Regions from separate parts of the Clostridium sp. ETTB3 genome, predicted to be linked through region 2. Evidence: predicted binding sites of a transcription regulator. Region 2 holds the regulator's gene; the other holds the start of a gene.
What was found. Region 2 encodes LexA, which represses DNA repair genes until DNA is damaged. Its sites were predicted from a motif close to CNAACANNTGTTNG; they were not measured.
Positions count from the first base shown of each region.

Region 1: uvrA (excinuclease ABC subunit UvrA) is a predicted target of LexA. The motif match lies at 12,456-12,469, and genes of this name have one in related genera.

Region 1 covers NZ_CP199832.1:2,627,974-2,644,469, reverse strand. The annotation lists gene ACUN06_RS12585 (S41 family peptidase) at 1-866, shown strand, start outside; gene ACUN06_RS12580 (PDZ domain-containing protein) at 881-2,149, shown strand; gene uvrB (excinuclease ABC subunit UvrB) at 2,258-4,231, shown strand; gene ACUN06_RS12570 (hypothetical protein) at 4,705-5,259, shown strand; gene ACUN06_RS12565 (hypothetical protein) at 5,284-5,517, shown strand; gene ACUN06_RS12560 (response regulator transcription factor) at 5,676-6,377, shown strand; gene ACUN06_RS12555 (ABC transporter ATP-binding protein) at 6,639-7,562, shown strand; gene ACUN06_RS12550 (ABC transporter permease) at 7,555-8,436, shown strand; gene ACUN06_RS12545 (hypothetical protein) at 8,457-8,750, shown strand; gene ACUN06_RS12540 (ABC transporter ATP-binding protein) at 8,793-9,506, shown strand; gene ACUN06_RS12535 (putative ABC transporter permease subunit) at 9,499-11,115, shown strand; gene ACUN06_RS12530 (sensor histidine kinase) at 11,301-12,239, shown strand; gene uvrA (excinuclease ABC subunit UvrA) at 12,533-15,358, shown strand; gene ACUN06_RS12520 (FHA domain-containing protein) at 15,434-15,883, shown strand; gene ACUN06_RS12515 (FtsW/RodA/SpoVE family cell cycle protein) at 15,969-16,496, shown strand, end outside.
Region 2 covers NZ_CP199832.1:1,348,973-1,365,468, reverse strand. The annotation lists gene mutS (DNA mismatch repair protein MutS) at 1-1,565, shown strand, start outside; gene mutL (DNA mismatch repair endonuclease MutL) at 1,576-3,579, shown strand; gene miaA (tRNA (adenosine(37)-N6)-dimethylallyltransferase MiaA) at 3,592-4,521, shown strand; gene hfq (RNA chaperone Hfq) at 4,554-4,790, shown strand; gene ACUN06_RS06645 (methionine gamma-lyase family protein) at 5,032-6,309, shown strand; gene ACUN06_RS06640 (DUF3267 domain-containing protein) at 6,348-7,424, opposite strand; gene lexA (transcriptional repressor LexA) at 7,490-8,098, opposite strand; gene ACUN06_RS06630 (hypothetical protein) at 8,241-8,639, shown strand; gene ACUN06_RS06625 (tyrosine recombinase XerC) at 8,756-9,766, opposite strand; gene ACUN06_RS06620 (hypothetical protein) at 10,217-10,405, opposite strand; gene ACUN06_RS06615 (acetate uptake transporter) at 10,558-11,169, opposite strand; gene ACUN06_RS06610 (ABC-F family ATP-binding cassette domain-containing protein) at 11,262-13,184, opposite strand; gene ACUN06_RS06605 (hypothetical protein) at 13,281-15,125, opposite strand; gene purB (adenylosuccinate lyase) at 15,269-16,496, opposite strand, start outside.

The DNA of each region.
Region 1 (16,496 bases), 1.3 Mb from region 2:
AATTAGGAGTTAGAGATAATAATATAACTATAATAGCACCTGTTGAAGGTTCACCAGCAGAAAAAGCTGGACTTAAAGCTGGAGACATAATTTTAAAAGTTGATGATTATGAAGTAACAGATTTAAATACAGAGGCAGTTGTTTCAAGAGTTAGGGGTAATCAAGGAGAACCAGTTACACTAACTATTAAACGTGAAGGAATTGAAGAGCCATTTGAAGTAACCATAGTTAGAGCTGAAATTAAAACAGAATCAGTAAAAGGTGAAATTATTGAAGATGGAATTGGATATATTCAAATAAGTACTTTTAGCGATGAAGAAGTAAGTGATAAGTTTACTGAAAAATTAAATGAATTAAAAAATGAAGGAATGAAAAAACTAATATTAGATTTAAGAGGAAACCCAGGTGGATACTTAAATGAATGTGTTAAAATTGCTTCTAATTTTATTCCAAAAGGAGAAGTAGTAACTTATACAATTGATAAATATAATAAAAAGGTTGTTTCAAATTCAATTGGAGGAGATGCAATTGGAGTTCCACTAGTTGTACTTGTTGATGGTGGAAGTGCAAGTGCATCAGAGGTTGTTACAGGAGCATTAAGAGATCATGGAGCTGCTATAACAATAGGAACAACTACATTTGGAAAAGGAATAGTTCAACAATTAAAGGTATTGCCAAATGATATGGGAGGACTTAAAGTTACAACTTCTAAGTATTATACTCCAAATGGAGAAAATATTCATGGTACTGGAATAACACCAGATATTACAGTGGAAATTCCACAAGAAATATTAGAAAAGGATTATGATAGAAACATTGATCCACAATTTAAAAAGGCTCTAGAGGTAATTAGAGATAAGAATTAAGTAGGAGGCTCAGTATGGATTTAATAATTAATAGTTTAAAATCTGTATCAATAGCAATAATTGAGCCAATGCATTTACTTATGCTTTTTATATTTGGGATAATATTTTATTTTAAAAATATTAGAATTGTATCAATCCAAAAGATGACATTAGGAGAGGGGGTTAATACACCCCTTGAATTAACATTATCTCAAATTGTATTTGGCATACTAGCAGGTGCAGTTGGTACTGTTATATTAACGGTACTAGGAGTTTCATTTAATGAAACCTCAGGTATAGAATTTATATTTATGATATCAATACTATGTTTGTTTTATAAGAAAAAGTATATATCATATGCTTATTCAGCAGCAATTTTAGGTATGATAGGAATTATATTAAAAGTAGCAAGTAATATTACTGGAATAAGGTTATTAATAGATATAAATGTAGTATCATTAATAACACTTGTTGGAGTAATATATATACTTGAAGGAATATTGATAATGTTTGATGGAAGTAGAGGGGCAATACCTGTATTTACAAAAAAAGAAGATAAGATAATTGGAGGATTTTCCTTTAGTAGATATTGGCCTATTCCAATAGCTATATTAATGATTTTTACTAATAGTTCATCACCAGCAGATTCAATTTATTTAAATGCTAGTTCATGGTGGCCAATATTAAATAAAAGCCAAACATTAAGCTTAATAGCTTCTGCTATGGTAGCAACCATACCTATATACGGAATACTTGGATATGGAAATGTTACTTTTACTCAAGAAAAAAAGAAAAAGTCATTAAGAAGTGGCACAGTTATTTTAATTTATGGTATTTCAATTGTATTAATAGCTCAATTAGCAACGCTTAATATACTGGGACAAATAATATCGATTATTTATCTACCATTAGTTTATGAATTTATTATGAGATATGAAGCTAATGTAGAAAAAAAGGGTGAATATTTATACGTTAGTGATGATGAAGGAATAATGATTCTTGAAGTTACTCCAAATTCGCCAGCATATGAAGTTGGAGTTAAGCGTGGAGATAAAATTATAGAAGTAAATGGAGAAAAAATAAAATCAGAAGTTGATATATTTAATGCTATTAAAGAAAGTATATTTAAGATTTCTATTAAGATAAAGAATAATTCGGGACAAGTATTAGAATATAATATACAACCTAGAAATAAAATATTAGGGGTGCTTTTAGTACCTAAAATGGTTAAAAGAGAAGATATGATTGAAATAAATCAAGAAGATTTAAAAGATATAATTAATGAAATTAAGAATAAAAAATAGAGGAAAGTTTATACTTACCTCTATTTTTTGTTATAAAAGTTTTGAAAATGGTGAATATAAAAAGTAAAATATATTTAAGAAAATAAGAAAAATTTGGAGTTGATATATATGGGAAACTTTAAGATACATTCTAAATTTAAGCCAATGGGAGATCAACCTGTAGCTATAGAAAGTTTAGTATCAGGATTAAATAAAAATGAAAAGTTCCAAACACTATTAGGGGTAACAGGATCAGGTAAAACATATACAATGGCAAATATAATTGAAAAAGTACAAAAGCCAACTATAGTTTTAGCTCATAATAAAACACTAGCAGCACAGTTATGTTCGGAGTTTAAAGAATTCTTTCCAAATAACATAGTAGAATACTTTGTATCTTATTATGATTATTATCAGCCAGAAGCATATGTGCCTCAAACAGATACCTTTATTGAAAAAGATGCTTCTATAAATGATGAAATAGATAAATTAAGGCATTCTGCTACATCTGCATTATTTGAAAGAAGAGATGTAATAATAGTAGCTTCTGTATCATGTATATATGGGTTAGGTAATCCAGATGAGTATAAGAAATTAACTATTTCACTGAGAGTAGGAATGGAAAAAGAGAGAGATGAAATAATTAAAAAGCTTATAGAAATTCAATATGAAAGAAATGATATTGATTTTGCAAGAGGTACTTTTAGAGTTAGAGGTGATTCATTAGATATTATTCCAGCTTCATCTTCAACTAAGGGAATTAGAATAGAGTTCTTTGGAGATGAAATTGATAGAATAAGAGAATTTGATGTTTTAACAGGAAAGATATTGGGTGAAAGAGAGCATGTTGCAATTTTCCCAGCATCTCACTTTGCTGCATCACAAGAAACATTAAATAAAGCAATAAGAGAAATTGAAGATGAATTAGAGGAAAGATTAAGAGAATTAACATCACAAGATAAATTATTAGAAGCTCAAAGGCTAAGACAAAGAACAAATTATGATATAGAAATGATTAAGGAAATGGGATATTGTAGTGGAATTGAAAATTATTCAAGAGTTTTAGATGGAAGAGCACCTGGAACTCCGCCAAAAACATTATTAGATTACTTTCCAGATGATTATTTAATGTTTATAGATGAAAGTCATGTTACTTTACCACAGGTAAGAGCAATGTATGCAGGTGATAGATCAAGAAAAGATACATTAGTTGATTATGGATTTAGGCTTCCTTGTGCTTATGATAATAGACCACTTAAGTTCAATGAATTTGAAAGTAAAATTAATCAACTTATATTTGTTTCTGCAACGCCAGGTCAATATGAATTAGATCATTCAACTAATATAGCAGAACAAATAATAAGGCCTACAGGACTTTTAGATCCAATTGTTGAAATAAGGCCAGTTACAGGTCAGATAGATGATTTATATGCAGAAATAATTAAAACAACGGAAAGGGGATTTAGAACATTAGTTACAACGCTAACTAAAAAAATGGCTGAGGATTTAACAAAGTACTTAACTCAATTAGGAATTAAAACTACTTATATGCATTCTGATATAAAGACTATTGAAAGAATGGAGATAATAAGAAATTTAAGATTAGGTGAATTTGATGTACTTGTTGGAATAAACCTTTTAAGAGAAGGCCTAGATATTCCAGAAGTTGCTCTTGTTGCAATTTTAGATGCAGACAAGGAAGGATTTTTACGTTCTGAAACATCTATGGTCCAAACTATAGGAAGAGCTGCTAGAAATTCTGAAAGTAAAGTAATTATGTATGCAGATAAAATGACTGGGTCTATGGATAGAGCTATTAAAGAAACAAATAGAAGAAGAGAAATCCAAATGAACTACAATAAAGAACATGGAATTGTTCCTAAAACTATAATTAAAGGAATTAGAGATGTAATTGAAGCAACAAAGGTTGCAGAAGATTCCTCAGAATATAATGTAAATAATGATTCAATTTCATTAAGTGAAAAGGACAAGAAGAAGTTAATTAAGCAATATACTGAAGAAATGAAAGATGCAGCTAAAAATCTTCAATTTGAAAGAGCAGCTGAGCTTAGAGATATGATTAATGATTTAAAGGAAAAATAATTTCCTAGGAAATTGCATTAAGTATTTTTATGAAAGTCATTTAAAAATCTCATAATTAAAATAATTGTATATATGATATACTGTGTTTGAACTGTTTTGAAAACTTAATGAATAGATATAGTTTCAATATATCCATTCATCATAAATTTCATAGCAAATATATATTAACTGATTCCTATTTAGTGTAGGAATCAGTTTTTTTATCCCCCTATTAACCTTAAGGAATAAACTGAAAAAAATAATACGAAGAGTTAATCATAAGTATGTAGTTTTATTTTATTATATAGGATTATTTATTTGATAAAAAAACGGAATATAATACTAGTTTACTAGTAAAATTTTACATAAGGTTATTTTGACTGATGGTTATTATAAGGGGGGATTATGTTATGGGGAAAAAAATAAGGTAGCGTTAATGTTAGTAATAACGTTATTGTTTAATATTTTTTATACTTCAAATGTATTTGCAACATTTGAATATAAATATATTAAGTGTATTAAAAATTAATTCAATGATAACTGACATTAATTCAGTAGTTAACCTTAGTGCAAATGATCAGGTAGAATTAGATATAAAATATACCAATAGCAATAAAAATATACAAGCTGGAGATGAAGTTAATATTGATTTGCTATTAAATTTTAAAAATGTAAAAATAAATTATGAACCAGAGTATTTTACTTCAAATCCTGTGATTGATAGTCAGAATGTATATACTCTAACTCTGAATGATAAAGTAGTTGATTCGTCTGAAATTAATATTTCTATTATTGGCACAATTTTAGAAGTTGAAGAATTAGTAAATGATAGTATTGTCGTTAATATTGGACAAGAAAAAGTTAATATAGCAGTTAATATAGAATCTAGTACAGATAAGGTTTCTGGAAATATAGATGAAACACAAAATACTAATGAAGTTAAAGAAGATAGTGAAAAAATAGATGATATACAAAATTCAACTGAAGTTACTGATGAAGTATTAGGAATATCTGAAATCGATGAATGTGAAGAAATTACAAAAAGTTAAATTGAATTTGAAGCGATAAATGTTTTGGATGCAACTAAGAAATTGACAGAAGAATATAAGAGCAAAAATACTTTTAGATATGTAAAGGATGGTATTGAATATACTACACCAGCATTTGATTTTCATATTTTTTCAACAGAAGCTATTTTATCAGCTCATACTAATGGAAATATAGCAACTAAAGATTTAGATTCAGGGGGACAAGGATTTGGGGCTAGCCAGTCTTCATCATTAAAATTGAATGAGGAGCATTACTAATAAATAACAAAAGGAAAAAGGTTGAAAATTAATTAAATGTAATAATAAACTAAAGCCTGTAGAAAATAATTTCTACAGGCTTTAGTAATACTAATTTATAGAGACATAATTTTTTGATATAATTTATATAATTATTTGTTATAGAGGATGGAGAATTTATGAATGCAAGTAACAAAATATTAGTAGTTGAAGATGACTGGGATATAAATGCGCTGTTATGTAAGATACTAAGTCAAAATGGATATGATGTAAGAGGGGCATATTCGGGATCAGAAGCAAAGATGTGCATTGAGAAAAGTCAATATGATCTTATAATCTTAGATTTAATGTTACCAGGGATATGCGGAGAAGAGTTAATAAAGGAAATTAGAAAGAATTATTTAATGCCAATAATAGTGGAGTCAGCTAAGATAACTCCAGAAGATAAGATTGGAGTATTAAAAATGGGGGCTGATGATTTTATTAGTAAGCCATTTGATATAAATGAAGTTTTGGCTAGAGTAGAGGCACAATTAAGAAGGTATAAAGCATTTTCTAGTTCTAAAACAAATAGCAATAATAAATTAACTCATAAAAATTTAACTTTAGATATAGATAGTAGACAAGTACAGGTAAATGGAATAAACATAAATTTAACAGTTAGAGAATTTGATATATTAGAACTATTAATTAGTAATCCTAACAAAGTGTTTACAAGGGCAAATTTATTTGAGGCAGTTTGGAAAGATGAATTCATTGGAGATTATAATACTGTTAATGTACATATTAGTAATTTAAGAGCCAAGATATCTAAGATAGATAAGGAAAATGAATATATACAAACAGTATGGGGAATTGGATTTAAATTAAAGTCTGAATAGTTAATATTTGTAGGAAAGAAAATTACAATAGGAAATAATATATTTAAAAAATGTAATTATACAATTTAAATAGTGGTTGGTAGAAAATTTAATGAGTTCTACCAACCATTTTTTAATCTTATTTTTTATCTTTGAAACTTAATACTTTCTTAATATTTTCTTTAAGGTATCTTACAACTATGGATATACAATGTAAGTAAATTAAGAATTTAAATAAAAAAAGAAGTGATAGATAAATTAATACTTAGGGGGTAAATAAAAATGAAAAAAGTTGTATTGAAGACATATAACATTACTAAAAAATATGGTGAACAACTGGCTGTAGATAATGTTAATATGACTATTAAAAAAGGTGATATATATGGATTTATAGGTCAAAATGGTGCGGGTAAAACAACATTAATTAGACTTATTACAGGATTAATTCATAAAAGTGGTGGAGAAATAGAGCTTTTAGGGGCAAATGAGGAAAATGAGTTAAATAAGGCAAGAACAATGGTTGGAAGTTTAATTGAATCCCCTTCACTTTATACTAATATGACGGCAAGAGAAAACCTAGAAGTATCTAGATTAGTAAGGAATATACCAGGAAAGAAATGTATAGATGAAGTATTAGAATTAGTTGGATTAAAAGATGTTGAAAAGAAAAAAGTTAAGAACTTTTCTTTAGGAATGAGACAAAGATTAGGAATTGCAAATGCACTAATGGGAAATCCTAAATTGCTTATATTAGATGAACCTATAAATGGACTTGATCCAATGGGAATTGTTGAAATAAGAGAATTATTAAAGAAGATAAATAAAGAAAAAGATATGACAATATTGATATCAAGCCATATATTAAGTGAGCTATCAGAACTTGCAACAACTTATGGAATAATCTCAAATGGAAAATTAATTGAAGAAATTACAGCTAAGCAACTATCCGAAAAATGTAGACAATATATAGATTTAAAGGTTGATGATACAGCTAGGGCGGTAATTTTGTTAGAGAGAGAATTAGGAATAAGTGATTATGAGGTATTAGAAGATAGTAACATAAAGGTATTTTCTAATTTGGATAATGTTGGTGAAGTAAATTCGTTATTATCAAGATCCGGAATTATTGTTGAAAGTATAAGTGTTAAAGGTGAAAATTTGGAGGAATACTTTATGAATAAAGTTGGAGGTGTTTTAAATGCTTAAAGCAATACAAGCAGAATTATATAAGCTATTTAAAAATAGAACATTTAAAGTACTAATATGTGTTGCAGTTTTATTATCTACATTGACAGTAGTTATGTGTTCATCGGTTTTTGAGAAAATACTTAATGATAGTTTAGGAAATATGCCACAAGATCAAAAAGAGGTTCTTATGGAACAATTAACAAGTATGTCTGAAAGTGAAGCAATAGTAACACCAGGCCAACTAGGAATTCAGTTACAAGCTAAAGATATGATGAATCCAACTTCAATAGAAGTATACCATGCTTCATTTGGGTCAGGAGTTATAGAAATAATAATAGGTATATTAGTAGGAGCATTAATAGCAAAAGAATACTCACAAGGTACAATTAAAAATTTCTTAGCTTACGGTAAGAGGAGAGAAGAATTTTATCTAGCAAAATTTGTATCTATGGTTATAGCAGTTACAATAATTTTAGCTGTTATGACAATCCTACCAACCATAGTAGTAACGCTAATGAATGGCTGGAGACAAGCTTTTGAAATTTCACAACTATTAGGAATGATAAAAACATTTGTTGCATCAGTTATTGCGGGTTCAGCAGTAGCAGCATTAGCTATGATTATAGCAACATTAGTAAAAAGTAATGGAGCTACAATAGGAATAACAGTAGCAATATTTATAGGGATTCCTACGTTAGCTGGATTTTTATACGGAATATATCCTTGGTTCGATAGAGTTTATGAGGTATTACCATTTTATAATTCAGCATTAGCAACTTCAATTAAAGCAGGAAATGGAGATTTGTTAAGATCAGTAATAATTTCATTAGTAACAATAGCAATTTCGTTATTTGTGGGAATAAAAATATTTAAGTCGCAAGATATCAAATAAGAAAGGTTAGTAGATTAAAAATGATTAATAGTAAATTAGAAAAGAACATTAAATTAGGCTTTGGGATAGTTATTTTTATTTTAGGAATTATATCATTTATTATATTACCTAATAAAGTAGGAATGCAGATTTCAGTTAGTGGTAAATTACAAAATTATATGCCAAAGATAATTGCTGTTATTATACCAATTGGGCTATATGGACTTGGTTTTTTACCCAATGGAAATGGTAAATCAGCAGAAATAAAAAGGAATATAATTTTATCATTATTAGCTATAGTTATTCAAATTTTTACATTAGTTTCAAATTTATAAGGATATTATAAAAAGGGGAATAAGTATAAGGGGAGAAATAGTATGTTAGAAATAAAGAACTTTTCAAAAGAATATTCAAAGGGCAAAAAAGCAGTTGATAATATATCTTTAACTGTAAATAGTGGGGAGATATTTGGATTTATAGGTCACAATGGTGCAGGAAAAACAACAACGATTAAATCTATAGTTGGAATATTAGAATTTAGTGAAGGGGATATATTAATAGATAGTAAATCTATTAAGAAAAATCCTATAGAATGTAAAAAAGTAATGGCATATATTCCAGATAATCCAGATCTTTATGAAGCTTTAACTGGAATACAATATTTAAGCTTTATTGCAGATATTTATAAAATAAGTAAAGAACAAAGAGAAAAATTAATTAAATATTATGGAGATAAGCTTGAGTTAACTAAATATTTAGGAGATTTAATTTCTTCATATTCCCATGGTATGAAACAAAAGTTAGCAGTAATATCAGCATTAATTCATAAACCAAAGTTATTAATATTAGATGAGCCATTTGTTGGATTAGATCCTAAGGCTTCTCATACACTTAAAGAAATAATGAGAGAACTTTGCAATGAAGGTAGTGCAATATTCTTTTCAACTCATGTATTAGAGGTAGCAGAAAAATTATGTGATAAGATTGCAATTATTAAAGATGGGAAAATAGTTGCAGAAGGGACTACTGAACAAGTTAAAGGTAATAATTCTTTAGAAGAAGTATTTATGGAGTTGATTGATAATGAGTAATTTATTTATTTTATTAAAAAATTCATTTATAAATAGCACAGGAATTAATTCTTTATCTAAAGGGGTTAGCACTTCTAATGAAAAGAAGAAGTTATTAATTACTACAGCTACATTATTATTAATAGCAGCAGTAATATGCTTTATGTCAACCACATATTCAATAGCGTTAGCTACAGTATTAAAACCAATGGGATATTTAGATTTAATATTAATAGTTGCTGTATTATTTTCATGTATTTTAAGCTTTATAACATCAATATATAAAGCGCAAGGAACATTATTTAGTTCAAAAGATTACGATTTATTAATGGCTTTACCTATAAGAAATAGTACAATATTAACTAGTAAAATATTAAGTTTAATGTCTATAAACTATATAGGAACAGCACTTGTAATAGTACCGGCTTCAATAGTATATTTTATCTATAATGGAAGTTTGTCATGGATTTTCTTCATTATATTAATAATAGGGTTAATATTTATACCAATGATTCCAATAATATCAGCTTCAATAATAGCTGTTGCTATAACATTTATATCATCAAGATTTAAGCATAAAAATATAGTAACTACAGTTGTTGGTATGATAGCATTTTTATTAATTATGATACTTTCAATGAATATGCAAAATTATATTAATGAATTTATTGCAAATAGTGACTCAATAGTAAAAGGACTATCTAGCATATATCTACCAGCAATGTATTTAAAAGAAGCTTTAGTAAATTATGATATATTTGCTTTAATAAAGTTTATACTAATATCAATAGTTCCATTTTTAATATTTATTTTGGTATTTAGTAAGACATTTAAAGTTATAAATGGGAAATTATCAGAAAGCTATAAAAAGGCAAATTATAAGGTGTCAAAGTTAGAAGCAAGCAGTGTAATAAAATCATTGATTACGCAAGAACTAAGAAGATACTTTGCAACACCTATTTATGTTATGAATACAGCGTTTGGGATGGTATTATTAGTTGCAGCATCCATTGCAACGTTATTTGTAAGTAAAGAAACGTTAGTGGAATTTTTGGGGTATCCTGAGATAGCTAATATGATTCCAGTTGAAATATTAGTTTTCTTAGTATTTACTATTGGACTATCTTGTACAACAAATTCATCAATATCATTAGAAGGAAATAGGTTATGGATATTAAAATCATTGCCAATAGAACCTAATGATATCTTTAAGGGTAAAATAATAACTAATTTAATAATAACAATTCCAGCATCAATTATAGCAAATGTATTTTTTTATATAGGATTAAAGTTTGATATAAAGTATTTAATATTTAACTTAGTAATTAGTATAGTATTTGCAATTGTATCAGCTATATTAGGAATAATAATTAATTTATATTTTCCAAAGATGGAGTGGACAAATCCAACAACAGTAGTAAAGCAAAGCGCAAGTGTAATGATTACTATTTTGGGAATATTGATATTAATATTAGTAGTTGTAGCAGTATCAGTTGTATTAGTTAAAGTATTCAATATTACAAATATGATGATTATTTTAAGTTCAGTATTAATTATATTTTTAATAGCTTTATTTGTTTCAATTAAGGTATTGAATAATATAGGTAGTGAAAAGTTTAATAGATTATAGAAGAGTTGCCTCTGTGGAATATTCATTTTTTAGAATATTCTATTGAGGTAATTTGCTTATATTTATATAGTGTTGGAAGGATTAAGCATAGAGTATATAATATACTTAAAGAATAAATTGAATTTTGATATTTATAAAATTAGATTTGAATTCATATGCAAATAGATTAAGAGGTTTAATTATAGATGAGTATATCTAGGGGTATATATAATGAATTGATATATAGAATAGGAGAAAATATGGGAATAACATGTATTTTAATACTAATAATTATTGTTTTAATAGCTGTTATTATAGGATATAAAAGAGAGTTTAGAAGAATAAGTAAGCAAATTAATAATAATTTAGATGAATATGCAAATATAAAAACAAAATCTGTAGACAAGGATATAGAGTATTTAGTTGAAAATATAAATTTGATTTTTGATTCTAAACAAAGAATTGTTGCAGAAAAGAATAAGAACGAAGAAGAATTAAGAGCTAGTATAGCTAATATGTCACATGATTTAAGAACACCATTAACATCAATAATGGGATATTTGCAAATGGAAAGATTAGAAGAAGTATCGGAAGAGGAAAAAAATGAGTATATAGATATTGTAGAAAATAGAACAAAATCATTACAACAGCTTATTAGTAGTTTTTACGATTTATCTAGAATAGAAGGAAATGAGTATAACTTTAATTATAAAAAGGTAAATTTAAAAAACATATTATGCGAAAATATAGCCGCATTTTACAATGATTTTATTAATAATAATATTAATCCGATTATTGAAGTAGATGAGAATATTAGAGATATTATATCAGATGAAGGAGCTATTACAAGAATTTTTACTAATTTAATAGGAAATATAATTAAACATGGTGAAAGTTATGTAAAAATTACTTTAAAACAAAAGGATGATGTAATAATAACAGAGTTTATTAACAAAACAACAGATTTAACGGAAGAAAATGTGGATAAATTATTTAAGAGATTCTATACTGTGGATAAATCAAGAAGTGATAGAAATACAGGATTAGGGTTGTATATAACTAAGGTCTTAGTAGAAAAATTGGGATATAGTATAAATGCCACTTTAAAAAATGAAGAATTAATAATACGAATTTTATGGAAATAAGATAAAAATAGTTATAATCAATGTAAGCAAATTTAATGAAAAATTATTTGCTTGTATTTTTTTATAAACAGATGATATACAAGAAATAAATATTATTGAGACTTTAAGTAAATATGTTGGATAATGCAAAGGTATAAAAACCAAATTATAATCGTATAAATATTAATCATGAAATTTATTGACAATAAATTTCAATAAACCTAAAATATAATAAAGAGAATATTTGTTCGGGATTAAAGAAAAGAAATTATGACAAAAATAAAATAATGAAGTATATCGAAGAGGGTAGAAAAATGAAAGATAAGATTATAGTAAAAGGTGCAAGAGTACATAATTTAAAAAATGTTTCTCTAGAAATTCCTAGAGATAAATTAATAGTATTTACTGGATTATCAGGTTCAGGTAAATCTTCTTTAGCATTTGATACATTATATGCAGAAGGGCAAAGAAGATATGTTGAGTCTTTATCAGCATATGCAAGACAATTTTTAGGGCAAATGAATAAGCCTGATGTAGATTATATTGAAGGTTTATCACCAGCAATATCAATAGATCAAAAAACAACTAGCAAAAATCCAAGGTCTACAGTTGGAACAATTACTGAAATTTATGATTATTTAAGATTATTATATGCAAGAATAGGAATTCCACATTGTCCTAAGTGTGGAAAGGTAATAAGCAAGCAGTCTGTGGATCAAATTGTGGATCAAGTAATGGCACTTGGGGATAAAACTAAAATTCAAATTTTAGCTCCAATAATTAGAGGGAAAAAAGGGACGCATGAAAAAGTTTTAGATAATATAAAGAAAAATGGATATGTAAGAGCTAGGGTTGATGGAGAAATATATGAGTTAGCTGAAGAGGATATAAAGCTTGAAAAGACTAAAAAGCATAATATTGAAGCTGTTATAGATAGACTTATTATAAAAGAAGGCATGGAAGGAAGATTAAGTGATTCATTAGAAGCGGCATTAAGATTAGCAGAAGGATTAGTAATTATAAACGTAATTGGCGATAAAGATATATTATTTAGTGAAAATTTTGCATGTGCTGATTGTGGAATTAGTATACAAGAATTTGAGCCGAGAATGTTTTCATTTAATGCCCCATATGGAAAATGTGATAAATGTGATGGCTTAGGAACTTTAATGGAAATAGATCCAAACTTAGTTATTCCAAATAAGAACCTAAGTGTTATGGAAGGTGCTATAGCAACATGGGGAGAAGGGAGGTTAAAGGAAGATTCATGGACGTATGCAATATTACAAGCCTTAAGCAAAGAATATGATTTGGATTTAAATAAGCCAATAAAGGAGTTATCTAAAGAACATTTATATTTATTATTATATGGAACTGATGGGCATAAATTATCAATAACATATACTAAGGATGGAGTAAAAGGATTATATTCTTATTCATATGATGGAGAAATTAATTCATTAATAAAAAGATATAAGGAAACTAATTCAGATGTTATAAAGAATGAAATAGAACAATACATGAGCAATAAGGCATGTCCAAAATGTAAAGGAGCAAGACTTAATAATGAAGTTTTAGCAGTTACAGTTGGTGGTAAAAATATATATGAATTTACTAAGATGCCAATTAAGGAAGAACTTGAGTTTATAAGTTCAATTACACTATCTGAAAAAGAAAGAATTATAAGTGGTCAAATAGTAAAGGAAATAAGAAGTAGGTTAGAATTCTTAGTTAATGTTGGATTAGATTATTTAAATCTTTCAAGAAGTTCAGGAACTCTTTCTGGTGGAGAAGCACAAAGAATAAGACTTGCAACACAAATTGGATCAGCATTGATGGGAGTGTTATATATATTAGATGAGCCAAGTATTGGATTACATCAAAGAGATAATGATAAGTTGATTCAAACATTAAAAAACTTAAGGGAGGTAGGAAATACTGTTATAGTTGTTGAACATGATGAAGATACTATGAGGGAAGCTGATTATATAGTAGATATAGGGCCAAGGGCAGGAGAACATGGTGGTCAAATAATTGCAGCAGGACCAGTTAATGAAATTATGGCATGTAAGGAATCAATTACAGGTCAATACTTAACAGGAGAAAAATCAATTAAAGTTCCTGAAGAAAGAAGAAAAGGTAATGGAAACTTTATTACTGTAACTGGGGCCAAAGAAAATAATCTTAAAAGCTTAAATGTTAAATTTCCTTTGGGAGTATTAACAATGGTTACAGGTGTTTCAGGCTCAGGTAAAAGTACTTTAGTAAATGAAATATTATATAAAGGTTTAAATAAGATAGTAAATAAAAGTAAAAATCCAACAGGAACTTATAAAGAAATAACAGGATATGAAAATATAGATAAAATTATAGATATTGATCAAAGCCCTATAGGAAGAACACCACGTTCCAACCCAGCAACATATACAGGTACATTTGATATAATAAGAGAATTATTTTCACAAACACCAGAAGCTAAAATGAGAGGATATAAGCCAGGAAGATTTAGTTTTAATGTAAAAGGTGGAAGATGTGAAGCTTGTTCAGGAGATGGAATTATAAAAATAGAAATGCAGTTCTTATCTGATGTATATGTTCCTTGTGAAGTTTGTAAAGGAAAAAGATACAATAGGGAAACTCTTGAAGTTAAGTATAAGGGAAAAAATATAGATGATGTTTTAAATATGACTGTTGAAGAAGCTTTAGAGTTTTTTGAAAATATTCCAAGAATAAAAAATAAGATTCAAACATTAAAGGATGTAGGATTAGGATATATTAGATTAGGTCAACCATCAACTCAATTATCAGGTGGAGAAGCTCAAAGAATTAAACTTGCATTTGAATTATCAAAAAGAAGTACAGGAAAGACATTATATATTTTAGATGAACCAACAACAGGACTTCATGTAGATGATGTAAATAGATTAGTTGAAATATTACAAAGACTAGTTGATGCAGGAAATACTGTTATTGTTATAGAACATAATTTAGATATGATAAAATGTGCAGATTATATAATAGATTTAGGACCAGAAGGTGGAGATAAAGGTGGTACTTTAGTAGCACAAGGAACACCAGAAAAAATTGTCGAAAATAATAACTCTTATACTGGTAGATATCTTAAGAAGTTATTAAGATAAATTAAGATGGCTTGTTATTTTTTACAATAAGATTTAATATATAATGGTAAATATTCATTAGTTTGAGGTGAAGGTATGAGTTTTGGAAAGTTATTTACTTTTGTATTTGGTATAATTTTTATAATTTTATTATATGTAATTATATATTATGCATTAAAAATAATGTATAAAGATGTTAAGACAGGTGGTAAGGCTAAAAATAATAACTCAGGAATAAGATATGGAATTGAAGTTATTCAAACAGGTGTTAATTCTACACTGGAGCAGGGCGCGGTAGTTCCTATAAGGGGAATTATTACATTAGGAAGAAAAGCAGAAAATACAATAGTATTAACAGAGCCTTTTGTATCAGGTAATCATGCAAGGATATATGCTAAAAATAATAATTTATATGTTGAAGATTTAAATAGTACAAATGGTGTATATGTAAATAATGAAAGAATTGAAGAAAAATATAAGCTTATTGCTGATGATGAAGTAAAAATAGGAAGTGCAATTTTTAAGGTTTTAAAATCAGGTAAGTAAAACTCTAAATTTATGATTTAGATAGTTGAACTTATATCTTAGACATTAAGAAAAGATGTTTTAGTAATAATTTAGAGGTGAGGATATGAAAGCAAAAAAGCGAGAAAAAAGATTACTAAATTTAGTATATCTGCTATGCTTACTACTTTTCACAGCATTAGGCTTTTTACAACAGCCTTTTGATAAATTTGCATTAATAATGGGAGTAGTCTTATGTGTATTAATAGGCTATTCCCACTTTATAGTTAGAAGATTTTATCCAGATGGAGATAAATTTATTTTAATTTTTGCAAGTGTGTTAGCAGTAGTAGGAGTAGCAATGTTATATAGAATAAATCCAAATACAGCTATTAAACAGCTTATATGGATAGCACTTGGGATAATTGGTTATATATTAATAGTTGTAATATTGCCGGATTTAAAAAGTTTTGCAAAATATAAAAATGTATATATGATAATAACATTGGTATTAATGCCATTAGCTTTAATATTTGGTACAGAACAGTTTGGTGCAAAAAACTGGATATTAATAGGGCCAATTTCTTTTCAGCCATCAGAATTTGCTAAAATAGCATTAGTTTTATATTTAGCAGCAGCATTGGCTACATATGAA
Region 2 (16,496 bases):
TTCTTAGTGATATTAGTGATCTTCTTTCAAATGCATTATTAGATGATCCTTCTACTTCTATTAAAGAAGGTAATATTATAAGAAAAGGATATTCAGAAAAAGTTGATGAATTAAGAGAAGCAAAGCTTCATGGTAAGCAATGGATAGCTTCTTTAGAAAGTAAAGAAAGAGAGTTTACTGGAATTAAATCTTTAAAAATAGGATATAATAAAGTTTTTGGATATTATATAGAAATATCTAAAGCAAATTATAGTTCTATTCCAGAAGGAAGATATATAAGAAAGCAAACCTTAGCTAATGCAGAACGTTATATAACAGAAGATTTAAAAGTAGTAGAAGAAAAAATCCTTGGTGCTGATGAACATCTTATGGCTTTAGAATATCAATTATTTGTAGAGCTTAGAGATAAGGTAGAAGCTCAAATTCCAAGATTAAAAAGAAGTGCAAATATAATTTCTTCATTAGATGCACTTAGTACACTTGCTAAAGTTGCCGTAGATAATGATTATGTACGTCCTGAAATAAATAATGAAGGAATTTTAAATATTACAGATGGAAGACATCCAGTTGTAGAAAAAGTAATAGGTAATGGTGAGTTTGTATCTAATAATACTACTATTAACAATACTGATCATAGATTACTATTAATTACTGGTCCTAATATGGCTGGTAAATCTACTTATATGAGACAGGTTGCATTAATTACACTTATGGCCCAAATTGGATCATTTGTACCTGCAAAAAGCGCTAATATTTCTGTATGTGATAAAATATTTACTAGAATAGGAGCTTCAGATGACTTAGCAGGAGGAAAATCTACATTTATGGTAGAAATGTGGGAAGTATCTAACATATTAAAAAATGCTACTCCTAACAGTTTAGTTTTATTAGATGAAGTTGGAAGAGGTACTTCAACTTATGATGGTTTAAGTATTGCATGGTCAGTAATAGAATATATCTCTAATACTGATAATTTAAAATGTAAAACTTTATTTGCTACTCACTATCATGAATTAACAAAGCTTGAAGGAATAATTGAAGGTGTTAAGAACTATTCAGTTGCTGTTAAGGAAAGTGATGATCAAGTAATTTTTCTAAGAAAAATCATTGAAGGGGGAGCAGATCAATCCTATGGTATTGAAGTTGCAAAACTTGCTGGATTACCTTTTGAAGTTATAGATAGAGCTAAAGATATTTTAACTAAGTTAGAAAATGAAAAATCTATAGAAATTGATAAGTTATTTAATAATTATAGAGAAGATAAAATTAATATTTCTAAAATAAATGAAGAAGCTGCTATAGAAATAGAAGAGGTTCCTTCACAAGAAAAACCTATAACTACAAATAACATTTCTACATCTTTAGATAACAATCTTGAAGAAAAATTATCTAAATCAATTAAAGAAGAAAATTTATTGCCTGATATGATGCAATTAGACTTTAATATGCTAGAAAAAGAATCTTTATTAAAAGATATAGCTAACATAGAAGTAATGACTATGACACCATTAGATGCAATGAATACTTTATTTAAAATCGTTCAAGATGCTAAGAAATTAAAATAGGAGGTGCTCTATGAAAAGAATTAATATATTAGATGAGCATACATCTAATAAAATAGCTGCAGGGGAAGTTGTAGAGCGTCCTTCCTCTGTAGTAAAAGAACTTGTAGAAAATTCAATAGATGCAAATTCTAAAAATATAACAATTGAAATTGAAGAAGGTGGTGTAGCTGCTATTAGAGTAATAGATGATGGTTCTGGTGTTCATAATCTTGACATAGAAAAAGCATTTATGCCTCATGCTACATCTAAAATAAAAAATGTTGATGATATATATTCTATTAATACATTAGGATTTAGAGGAGAAGCATTGCCTTCAATAGCTTCTGTATCTAAACTTACTTTTAGAAGCAAACCAGCTAAATGTGATTTTGGTAAGGAATTAGTTTTAGAAGCTGGAGAAAAAGTGTCTCTAAATGATATAGGTATGAATAATGGTTCATTTATAGAAGTTAAAGATTTATTTTTTAATGTTCCTGCTAGAAGAAAATTTTTAAAGTCTACTTCAAGAGAAGGCAGTTTAATAAATGATATTATATTAAGAATAGCTTTATGTAATCCTAATATTTCTTTTAAATTATTTAATAATGGTAAAAAGGTATTACATACTTATGGAGATGGAAATTTAATTAACTCTATTAGAACTATATATGGGAAAAATATTTCAGAGCATGTACTTCCTTTTAAATATGAAGATGATGATTTGAAAATTCATGGATTTATAGGTAAGGAAATAATAGCAAGAGGTTCTAGAAATAATGAAAGTATATTTGTTAATAATAGATATATAAAAAATAAAACTATTGTTGCTGCAGTAGAAAATGCTTTTAAATCTTTTTCTACAATTAGTAAATTCCCTTTCTTTGTTTTATTTATAGATTTACCACCTGAAGATATAGATGTTAATATTCATCCTACAAAAGCTGAAATCAAATTTAAGGATGAAAGAATTGTTTATAAAAGAGTCTTTGATACAGTACATCACGCATTAAAAGAAGATATTTTTAATTCATTTGCAGAAACTAAGAAATCAGAACCTACAGAAACAATTGAAGAAATAAAATTAGATTTAGATAACAATTATATTAATGATAAAATTGATGAACCATTAATTCAAAATAAAGTTGAACCTTCTATTAATGATATATATAATAATATAACTGTTCATGATGTTGCTAAAGAAGAGGAGTTATATAATAGACTAAAAGAAATAAATAAAAATAAAAGTATTTCTTCAATAAATAACTTTATAAATGATGATAATGAAAAGTATAATTCATCTTTTAATGAAAATAATATTGTAAATCCTGACAATAACAATGGAAATAGCCATATAAGTAATATAAATTCTCAATTTTCTTCTTCAGGTATTACTTATGATAATACGCAAAATCAAGCTATATCAACTGAATCAATTAAAAGTGAATCTAAAGCTAAATTTCCTGATTTAAGGATTATAGGACAATTTAATAAAACTTATATTTTAGCAGAATATGCTGACATATTATATATAATTGATCAACATGCAGCTCATGAAAAAATACTTTATGAAAAGTATTCTAGAGACATTGAAAATGGTGAAATAGTTGTACAACAGCTTCTTCTTCCTTGTTTAATAGATTTATCATTAGATGATTATGAATGCTATAATGAGAATAAAGATATTTTTATTAATTCTGGTTTTGTTATTGAAGAATTTGGTGGAAATACTATTTCATTAAAAGAAGTACCTTATTTTTTAGGCAAATTAGATGCAAAAAACTTTTTATTAAGCATAATTGATAATTTAAAAAATTTAGGTAGTGGTAAAACAGTAGAAGTTAAACTAAATAAAATTGCTACAATGGCTTGTAAAGCTGCAGTTAAAGCTAATGACTATTTAACTCAATTAGAAATGGAAAAGTTAATATCTGATTTAAGATATATAGATAATCCATTTAACTGTCCACATGGAAGACCAATAATAATTAAATTTACTGAATATGAATTAGATAAAAAGTTTAGAAGAATAGTATAGGAAGGTTTAAAAATGAATAATAAAATACTAGTGTTAGCTGGTCCAACTGCAGTAGGTAAAACAGCTCTATCAATTGAATTAGCTAAAAGATTAAATGGAGAAATAGTTTCAACTGATTCAATGCAAATATATAAATATATGGATATTGGTTCAGCTAAAATAACTCCTGAAGAAATGAATGGAGTACATCATCATATGATTGATGTAACAACTCCAGATAAGCCATTTTCAGTAGTAGATTATAAAAATATAGCACAACCTCTAATTGATGATTTACTTTCGCAAAATAAATTACCTATTTTAACTGGAGGAACAGGGCTTTATATAAATGCTTTAACATGCAATATGAGCTTTACAGAAGCAGGCAGTGATGAAACATATAGGCTAGAATTAGAGGATTTAGCTAAAAAGCATGGAGATAACTATATTCATAATATGCTTAAACACATAGACCCTATAAGCTATGAATCAATTCACCCTAATAATAGAAAAAGAGTAATAAGAGCTTTAGAAGTCTATAAGGTTACTAATAAACCTTTTAGTTCATTTAATGCTGGAGAAGACTTTTATAAAAGTAAATATGATGTTTTTTACTATGTTTTAAATATGAATAGAGATAAGCTTTATGTAAGAATTAATCAACGTGTTGACATTATGTTTAAAAACGGACTTTTAAATGAATGTATTAAATTAAAGGAAAATGGGTATAATTCTCTTATGCAATCAATGCAAGGTATAGGATATAAAGAAGTATTAATGTATCTTGAAAATTCTATATCTTTAGAAGAGGCTACAGAAATGATAAAACAAGGTTCAAGAAACTATGCTAAACGTCAATTAACATGGTTTAGAAAAGATCCAAGAGCAATTTTTCTTAATAAAGATGAATTATCTGATGATGATATAATTAATATAATTACTAATGATTTAAAATCGAATTAATTTTAAAAACTTTAGACATGGAGGTGACTATATTGAATAAACAAAGTAATAATATACAAGATATTTTTCTTAATAATGCAAGAAAAACAAAAACAACAGTATCAATTTATTTAGTAAATGGATTTCAATTAAGAGGTATCGTAAAAGGATTTGATAGTTTTACTGTAATTTTAGATAGTGAAGGTAAACAAATGCTTATATATAAACATTCAATTACAACTATTACACCTTCAACTCCATTGCCTTTCTCTGATTCAGAAAATTTATAAGAGCTACATTTTTGTAGCTCTTTTTCAATACTTTCAAAATATTAATTTTAAAACAATAATTTTCATTAGTAGTTTAATAAAAGTGTTATTTTTGCGAGTGATGAACTTATGTTCTTATAGTATGAAATTATAATAAAAATAATTATTTACTTATTTAAAATATAATTTTACTTAAAAACTTTAAATTTAATCAACTATTATATATAATAGTTATGAAATAATATAAGATGGAGGAACTTTAATGTTAAAAGAAACAGAAAAGTTAATGATGGAAGCTTACAACATTAAGCCGCATGTATTTGAATTATATAAACAAGCTTTAAATGATGTAGAAGAGCAATTTAAAATTTATGATGAAATAAGAGAATATAACCAGCTTAAAGTTCTTAATGCATTCCAAGAAGAGAGAATTAGTGATATGCATTTTACCAATTCATCTGGTTATGGATATGATGATATTGGTAGAGATACTTTAGATAAAGTTTATGCAAGAATTTTCAATACTGAAAGTGCTTTAGTAAGACCACATTTTGTAAATGGTACTCATGCAATTGGTTGTGCATTAATGGGGAATTTAAGAACTAATGACACTATGTTATGCATCACTGGTACTCCATATGATACTTTACATAATATAATAGGTATTAGTGGCAAAGATAATATAGGTTCATTAAGGGAATATGGCGTAAATTATAAACAAGTTGATTTAAAAGATGGTACATTCGATAAAGAATCTATAATAAATGTTCTTAAAGAAGATCCATCAATTAAATTAGTACATATTCAAAGAAGCACAGGATATGGATGGAGAAAATCTTTCTTAGTTTCTGAAATAGGAGAAATAATATCTGCAATTAAAGAAATAAGAAGTGATGTTTGTGTATTTGTTGATAACTGTTATGGTGAATTAATAGATACTATAGAACCAACAGATGTTGGAGCTGACCTTATTGCTGGTTCACTTATAAAAAATCTTGGTGGAGGAATAGCACCAACTGGTGGATATATAGCAGGTAAAAAGAAATATGTTGATCAAGCTGCATTTAGATTAACAACTCCTGGAATAGGAGGAGAGTGTGGCTCTACTTTTGGTGTTATGAGACAACTTTATCAAGGCTTATTCTTAGCACCTCATATAGTAATGGAAGCTGTTAAAGGAGCTGTATTCTGTGCTAGAATAATGGAAATCGCAGGCTTTGAAGTTTTACCAAAGTATAATGATAAGAGAAGTGATATTATCCAAGCTATTAAATTTAATGATAGAGAAAAATTAATAGCTTTTTGTAAGGGTATTCAAAATGGATCTCCAATAGATTCTTTTGTTGAATGTGAACCTTGGGCAATGCCAGGATATAATGATGAAGTTATAATGGCAGCAGGTGCCTTTATTCAAGGTTCTTCTATAGAATTATCAGCTGATGCTCCAATAAGGGAGCCTTACATAGCTTATCTTCAAGGTGGATTAACATTTGACCATGCTAAAATTGGTATATTAATATCTTTAAATAGTTTATTTTAATTTTAAAAAGAAGAAGCAATGTAGGCTTCTTCTTTTTATTAATCATCACTAATCATTTTATCAAGTAATTCAATTAATTCACTACTTTTAATAGATGTAAAGTCATCTTTAGTAATTGCCGTTTCATTTTTATTACTAGTAGAATCTTCATTAATTTCATCAATTTCTTTAATTAAATCATCTGACATTTTATTAATAAATTCATTATTAAAATCTTCTAAACTATATATTGATTCGTCTTTATCTTTTAATATAATTTTACATTCTTTTTCTAGCTTATTAGAAGATTGATTTATATTATCTTCAACATCAATATTTTCTCTTATATCACCACTTTCTAAAGCTTCAACTTTAGTTATATCATCATTATTTTTATATTCACTATCTTCAATAGTATTATCTTCAATATTTATATCATTTAATTTATCTTGTAAAATTTGATTAGAAAGTGGGAGAGTAGTAGAGTCTTCTATTATTTCATTATTTACTTTAATATTATTATTTTTCAAATCATCATTATTTAAGTAATTATAATCATTAGGAATAATATATAAGCGCTTTTTTCCATATTGATTTTTTTTTACAAATAATTGCAATATAATATTTAATAAATCATCAGAAGATAAAATTGCATTTGCAAAAGATAAAGTATATAAATATATATTAAACCCTATAAAATAAATTGCTATAAGTGGCAATATAGAAAATAATATAAAAGGAGTAATTAAGCTTAAAACTAATAAAAGTGGTTTTATGAATTCACTAAGTTCTGTTGTAACTATTCTCTTTTTATTAAAAAATATCATCTTATTATTTTTAAATGGATTAGGATAAAAAAGCATATGAATAAATTCATGTGGTATTTGAATTAAGTAAAAATTACATATATAAAATAATATAAAGCTAAATATAATTACTTTTACATCATGAATTGTAACAGAGGCTAAACCTATAATATAACCTAATCCAAATCCATATATTAAAATAAATAAAATTCTAAAAAATATTCGTCTATTTAAATATTTATCTCTATCGTAGCCTTTTATAGGACAGACTATATTTTCACTATCAAATTCATCCTTTTTCTTTATAAACCTACCTAAAACAATTTTCATTCAAATCACACACCTTTAAAATATAATAAAAAAGAACCATACAATAATGTATGATTCCTTAATTATTAATATGTCCTAAATAAGCCAACTAATTTTCCTAAAATTACACAATGATCAACTATAATAGGATTCATTTTATCATTTTCAGGTTGTAATCTTATATAATTATTTTCTTTATAAAATCTTTTTAATGTAGCTTCATTTTCAATTAATGCAACTATAATATCACCATTTGTAGCAGTTTGACATTTTTCAATTATAGCTAAATCACCATCAAAAATACCTAAATTTATCATGCTTTCACCACTTACATTTAACATAAATAATTCTTTATTATGCTTAATGTAATCTAATGGTACTGGGAATATTCCTTCAACATTTTCATTTGCTAATATAGGCATTCCTGCAGTAACTTTTCCTATAATAGGTATATTAACCATTTCTTTTCTTGCTATATGATCTATAATTTCTAATGCTCTTGGTTTTGTAGGATCTCTTTTTATTAATCCTTTAGATTCTAAACGTTTAAGATGACCATGAACAGATGAAGTTGATTTTAACCCAACAGCCTCACATATTTCTCTAACTGAAGGAGGGTATCCTTTATTGTCTGTGTAAGTTTTTAAGAATTCATAAATTTCATTTTGTTTATCGCTTACTTCTCGCATTTTCAACACCTCGCTTATTAATAGTAATTATATCATAATAAAATAATTATATCAAACCTATGTTCTTTTAATCAATAAATATTTTAGTTGAAATATTCTTAATTAATTGATAGAATAATAAGGTTAAAATAACATGGGTGGTGATTTAATGACTAATAAATATACTGAAGATGATTATTGTGATCTTTTTTCAAAAAAAATATGTGATAACTGTGGTAAGTGTTTAGAAGAAGATGGGATTGATATAAGAGCAATCAATATTGATGATATAGCAAAAAATGTTGAAGAAAATGCATTTATAGAAGAAGAGCTTAAAAATGCATTAGAAGCATTAAAAGAAGAGGAAAGTGACCTTAAAGAAGATTTATCTGAAGAACTTACTTTAGATAATTATAATGATGTATTAGATAAACTAGATTCAGATGAAGAGTATGTAGATGCATTTGATAATATAGTATACTTTGATGAGTTAGGTGTAGAAAACGACACTGAATTGGAAGAATTAACAGAGGAAATATATCCTGGAATAAGAAAAATGAAAAAATAGAAAATATTAAAATCGAAAGAAATTTAAAGTTTTATTGAATTTCTTTCGATTTTTTTAGTTTTAATTATTAATTTAATAAAAAAATGCTAATTTTACGACTACCAAACATTTGTTTTTTAATTATTTTTTATATTAGCCAATGGATTAGAATTTGCAGCTTCTCTTAAAATTTCTTCATCTACATGTGTATAAATTTGAGTAGTTGAAATATTTTCATGTCCTAATATACTTTGAAGACTTCTAATATCTACATCACCATGCTTGTACATAAGAGTAGCAGCAGTATGACGTAATTTATGTGGTGTATATTTTTCATTAGTAAGTCCTGCATTTTTTACATGCTTTTTAACTAATAATTCAACAGTTCTCTTATTAATTGGAGTTCCTCTAGAAGATAAAAATAAATATTTTTTATTTTCTTCAGTAGACTTACTATCATTTCTCTTTAATATATAATCATTAATAGAGTTTATACAAGCCTCATTTAAATATACTGTTCGTTCTTTATTACCTTTCCCTATAATAGTTAATGTATCGCCCTTAATTTTATCTATTTTAATAGAGCACAATTCTGATAATCTCATTCCACAATTTAAAAATAATGTTAATATACAATAATCCCTTAAATAATTGTAGTTATTTTTATCTAAAGAGGAGAGTAGTGATACACTTTCTTCTAAAGTTAAATAAATTGGATGTCTCTTGTTTATTTTAGGAGATTCTAATTCTGCAGCCGGATTAGAATTAATTATTTTTGCTTTACCTTGCAAATAATTAAAATATGATTTTATTGTAGCAACCTTTCTAGCTCTAGCATAAGTTCCATTATTTCTTTGTTTTTCAGTAAATGATAAAAATGCATATAAATCACTTAAAGTTATATCTTTTATAAAATTTTCCTGAAGGTCATTAATTGGTATTTCTTCAAATTCTATATCATCTGGTATTGGATAACCTTTATAAACTTTTAGATATTTAAAAAGTAAACTTAAATCTATTTTATAAGCTTCAATTGTATTATAAGATTTACCTTTAATAGTTTCTAAATAACTTAAAAAGTCTATTAAAATTTTAGGTAATTTATTATTATTTTTTACTTCTATACCAAATCTTTCTTTAATAGGCATATTATTTTTATCAATTTCATTTACATTAATAGTATTAATAGTATTTTTTTTGATAACATTTAACTTTTTATCATTTTCAGCCATATAAAATTCCCCCTTAAGGCTAATATAATAATGTTTTCATTATATCATGGTAAAATAATTACAACAACGCTATTTATTTCGCTAAATGTATATTTAGCGAAATAAAATTTCTGGTTATTTTTATGTTTTTATTTAAATTTTTTAAATATATATTTTTATCTCAAAATTTATTGTTTATTTTATAATAAAATTATATTTTTATTATAAATTTTTTTTAATTACTTATAAAAAATAACTCTACTTTTTATTTATATTCTTTATCCTTAAAATTTATTTTTTAATTTTTAAAATAAAAAAATAACGGCTGTCGCACTAAAAATTTTATACACAATATATTGTAGTATTTATCCTTAACGCGACATCCCATTATTTTTCAATTTCAACAACTTTGGTAATTAAATCAGCTTTTAATAACTCTGATTTTGAAAATCCTTTTTTGAAATATCTTATTTGTTTAAATTTTTCACCATTCATTTCAAAATCTAAAATATCAATTCTATCACCAGAATAAATTATTGGATCTTTTTGACCTTTTACTATAACTTTAATTTTCATTATTAACTCCTTTATTTAGGTTAATATATTTTAAGTATACAATATAGATTTAGCTTTATAAAGAAAAAAGGGGCTGTCACACTAAAAATTTTATACACAATATATTGTAGTATTTATTCTTAATGCGACATCCCTTTTACATTTTTATTAAATTATTTTTTAAATATTCCAAAAGGTTTACCAACTGGTAAAAATACCTTTCCAAAGTGCTTATTTAACACAGCTGCTCCACATCCATAGAATGAAACTATAGATATTAATAATTCTGAATAAGCAGCTAATTTATGCGAAAACTCACCCATTATTCCAAATCCATTTAATGATAATCCTAAGAATAAGAAATCAATTAATACAAATATAATAAATAATACTTTATGAGTTTCCATAGCTCCAATTGTCATAAATAGCGTAAAAATTAAGTATCCTAAAAATGCAAATGCTAATTGCTTAGTATCTGCTGCCGCAGCTAACTTTTCTCCAAATACTCCATTTTGAATTAACCAAGTAAATCCCATTGCATACCAAAAGAATGCATATGCTCCAAATGCAGTTGCTCCAAATGTATTGTCATGTTTAAAATCATTTATACATGCAAATAATTGAGCAGTTGCTCCTAAGAATATAGCCCAAGGTAATACTAATGACACTCCTGAAGTTATTCCTAATTTTTGTGATGAAGCTACTAAAGTAATTATAGCTAGTCCAAATAATCCTAACGCTGAAGGATCAGCAGTTACAATTTTTATCTTTTGCGTGTTTTCCATAATTTCCTCCTAAAATAAATAAGATAAATTTTATTACGACCTTATCAAGAGTATCAGAAACTTAAATTATTGTCAACAAATTAAATGACTTATTACTTATTATTATTGTATTCTTCTATTTTTTTCGCTATATCTTCTAAATATTCTTGACGCTCATATTTCTCTAATAACTCCTCTTCAAGTTTAGTTTTTTCTTGATCTAATTCATTTAACAACCCATAACTACTTGAATTCTTTATCATTTCCTCTTCTATTTCAGAAATTTTATTTTCTATCTCTTCAATAATGCTATAAATAGTTTCAAATTCTCTTTGTTCCTTAAATGTAAATTTAGGTCTTTCATCTTTATTTCTTACATATGTTTTTTTCTTACTTGGCTCATCTTTAATTTTTTGCTCTTCCTTTTCTTTTAAAAACTTAATTTCCTTATTAATTAAGTAATCACTATAGTTTCCATTGTATACATTAATTATCCCGTTATCTTCAAAAGAAAAGATCTTATTACAAATTCTATCTAAGAAATACCTATCGTGCGAAACAACAATTACAACCCCTATAAATTCATCAATAAAATCCTCTAAAATTTTTAATGTTTCTATATCTAAATCATTTGTTGGCTCATCTAAAATTAAAACATTTGGAGCTTCCATAAGAACCCTTAATAAGTGCAACCTTCTCCTCTCTCCTCCTGAAAGCTTTTCTATCATTGTATATTGCATTGTTCCATCAAATAAAAAACGTTCAGCAAGCTGAGAAGCACTTATTTTAGTTCCATCTTCTGTTGGAATCCACTCTCCCCCTTCTTTAACATAATCAATTGCTTTCATTGATAAATCCATATGTGAATCATCTTGAGAAAATGTAGCTATCTTTACAGTTTCTCCAATTTCTATATTTCCCATATCTGGTGCAATGGAATTTTTTATTATATTAAGTAAAGTTGTCTTTCCCACTCCATTGTCACCAATAATACCAATTCTATCTTCCTTTAATACTGTATAAGTAAAATTATTTATAAGGTTCTTAGTTCCATAAGATTTATTTATATTTTTTAATTCTATAATTTTTTTACCTAATCTAGTACCTATAAATGACATTTCTAAATTGTCCTTTGGTGCTATATATTCCTGATTAACTAATTCATCAAATCTTTGAAGTCTTGCTTTTTGCTTTGTTGTTCTTGCTTTAGCTCCTCTTCTTACCCACTTTAATTCTTTTAATATTAGCTTTTGTCTTTTTTCTTCACTTGCTGCTTCTAATTCTATTCTTTCAGCTTTCTTTTCAAGAAATGAACTATAATTTCCTGTATAAGTATATATATTCCCTCTATCTAACTCTAATATTTTATTAGATACTCTATCTAAAAAATATCTATCATGAGTAATCATTAATAGTGCACCTTTTCTATTATTTAAATATTCCTCTAGCCATTCTATAGATATTGAATCTAAATGGTTGGTAGGCTCATCTAATACAAGTAATTCACAAGGTTTTATTAATGCAGATGCTAAAAATACTCTCTTTTTTTGTCCTCCAGATAAAGTTCCCATTTTCATAGTATAATCATTTATTCCAAGTTTAGTTAATATAACTTTAACTTCACTTTCTAAATTCCATAAATCTAAAGAATCTATTTTTTCTTGAACCTTTATAAGATTATCATTAGTTTGTTCATCAAATTCTTCATTTTTAATTTTATCTAATAGAGTTTCATATTCCATTAATAATTTCATTTCAGGTGTATCGCTATTAAATACTTGTTCTAAAACTGTTGCATTTGGATCAAAATTTGAATTTTGTGAAAGGTATTCTACTCTTACTCCCTTTCCTTTTGTAATGCTTCCATCAAAAAATTCATCTCTTTCTGTTATTATCTTTAATAATGTAGATTTTCCGCTACCATTTAATCCAATTAGACCAATTTTATCTCCATCATTTATTCCAAATGAAACATTATTTAATAGTACTTTCTCACTATAAGTTTTTTTTATATTTTCAACTGTTATTAAATTCATCTTTTTCTCCTTTGATTAATAATTCATTAACTAATTTTATCATATTTATATAAATTAGTGCAAAATCATTATAAATAAATAAGCAGTATTAACTGCCTATTTATTTAATTGTTTTTGTAAACTATCAATTTCTTCAGCCTTATTTAGCCACCAATTTCTATACCATATATAAATTATTTTCCCATTTTTATCAATTAAATTTAATAATTCAATTAAGTTATTAATACTAAAGCTTTCTCCATTATTTATATATAATGTTTTTATACTTCCTTGGCATTTACATCCTAATACATATAAAACTGAGTTATTATTTTCATTTTCAAATATACGATATCCCAAGTTTGAAAGTAAAGTAGTTATTTTTTTATCTAATCTTTCATTACATAAAACTTCACTCTTATATTGATCAATTCCATTATAAATAAAAAAATCAGAGCTTTTTATAACAATATCGAAATTTTTTTCTATCACTTTTTTGTTATCTTTAAATTCATCTTCATAAATAACTGTTATTGGATACAATTTAGATAAAAATTTATAATTTTCTTTTTTATATTTATTATCAACAATTTCTTTATAATTCAAACTAAAAATATCAATAGAATTTTCTTTTATAAAGTCATTTGTAGTTTTATTACTATACTCTTGTAAAACTTGCAATGCAATATTTTTATAAGAACTTAAAGCTAAATAAATATTGTTTATTTTATTATCTATCGATTCATAATTGTTAATTTCAATTTCATTTTCTATTTCATCAATTTCAATTTCTTTATACAAAAAATAATTAGGTATAAATTGTATTATTTCACCTAAGTCTTTTTTATTATCAATCTTGTCATAACAATAATTTAAAATATCACTTTGTATGTCATTTAACATTTCTATTTTACTAGCTACTACCAAATATTCTTCATAACTACTTAATGTTTCCTTTAAATATGATATATAATTATATAAATCCTCTTCATTTGTTATCCTATTGTTTATTTCATCTAAAACTTCATTTTTAAATACTTTTTTTATAAATCCAAATGAATTTGAAAACAAAGCTAAATTCTCTATGTTTTCTATATATTGCTTGTATATAATCTCTTGTTGCCTTAAATATTCATTATTTATCTCTTTATTCTCATTTAAAATTCTTTTATGATTTAATATGTCATTTAATTTATACCATTTTATATCTGTTATTTTATCTAGCATTTTTTTATTATGTTTGTAATTAATCCTTTTAACAACTTCCAATAGCTGATTTTCATTATAATTTTTGTAGTAAATATTTTCTCTTTCAAAATCACTTGTATATTTGTTATAATAAATAGGTGGAATAAATGCAAAAGTGTTGTTTAATATACCACTCATCTTTAATTTTACTTTAACTATATCCTCATTAGTTAATTCTTTATTTATAATATTAAACTTCTTATTTCCATTAAACTTCTTATATTTAATAAATAAATTTATATATTCACCCTCAAATAACTTTTGAATATTTTCAATAATTGCTTCTTTATTATTATCTGTAAATAATTTAAACTTATTTAATATACAAAAATACTTAAATTCCTTATCTTTAAAATCCAAACTTTTTTTTGTAATTGAATATAAATCATTTAATGATTTTCCTTCATTATCTTTTTTTATAAAGGATAAAAATATTTCCATTATCTTCTTTTTATTGTTTGAAATTTCTCTATTTAAAATATTAAACTTTTTAATTTTAACCATATCAATAGTATGATTTATACTTACAGCATTAACTCTTTTCTTTAATTCTTCTGTTGTAATATTATTTAATATATAATTTTTTAAATAAATTAATACATCTTCAATTTCATTATTGCTTATAATTATAGCAATATTTTTATTTTCTAAACACGCTTCAATTAAATCATTTAAAGTTGAATTTTTTAATATATACTTATAAATATCATCCATACTTCTATATAACCCTCTCAACACATCATTTATTAATAGCATATGTTATTAAAATTAATTAGATTACAATATAAATTAAACATATCTTAAATATAAAAAATCCATTTTAAGCTATAAATTAGCTTAAAATGGATAATTATTATCTAAACATTTATTTCACTTTTAATTTCTAATGCATCCTTATTTTCATCTATAATAGGTGTAACATATTCATCAATAAATTCTACAACTTGACTTGGAGCTCTTCCAATAAATTTTAATGGATCAATTATATCTAAAATTTCTTCCTTTGTTAATTTAAAATAATCATCAGCCATAATTCTCTCAATTAAATCATTGCTTAAACCTTCACCTTTAACTCTTTTTGCTGCAGCCATTGAATGCTCCCTAATTCTTTCATGTAATTCTTGTCTATCGCATCCTCTTTTAGTGCATTCCATCATTATATTTTCAGTAGCCATAAATGGAAGTTCCTCATTAACATGTTTTGCAATCACCTTATCATAAACAACCATACTTTCTGCTATATTAATATATAAATTTAAAACTCCATCTAAAGCTAAAAAAGCTTCTGGAACAGATATCCTTTTATTAGCTGAATCATCTAATGTTCTTTCAAACCATTGTGTAGCTGCTGTAATAGCAGGATTTAATGCATTAACTATAACTGTTCTTGCTAAAGAACTCATTCTTTCACTTCTCATTGGATTTCTCTTGTATGCCATAGCAGAAGATCCTATTTGATGTTTTTCAAACGGTTCTTCAATTTCTTTAATACTTTGTAATAATCTTAAATCATTGCTGAATTTATAAGCACTTTGTGCTACTTCTGATAAAGTATTTAAAATTATAGAATCAATTTTTCTAGGATAAGTTTGACCTGTCACTCCATAACTTTTTTCAAAGCCCATTTTTTCAGCTACATATGTATCTAAAGATTTAATCTTTTCTTCATCACCTTCAAATAAATTCATAAAACTAGCTTGAGTTCCAGTTGTTCCCTTAACTCCCCTTAGTTTTAATTTAGCTAATACAAAATCAATATTTTCAATATCTATTACTAAATCTTGCATCCATAAAGTCGCTCTTTTTCCAACAGTAGTTAATTGAGCAGGTTGAAAATGTGTAAATCCTAAAGTAGGCATATCTTTATATTTCATTGCAAAATTTGATAAGTGATTTAATACTGTTATAAGTTTTTTCTTTATTAATACTAATGCATCTCTCATTATTATTATATCTGTATTATCTCCTACATAACAACTAGTAGCCCCTAAATGTATTATTCCTTTAGCATTAGGACATTGTAATCCATATGCATATACATGACTCATAACATCATGTCTTACTTCTTTTTCTCTTTTTCTTGCT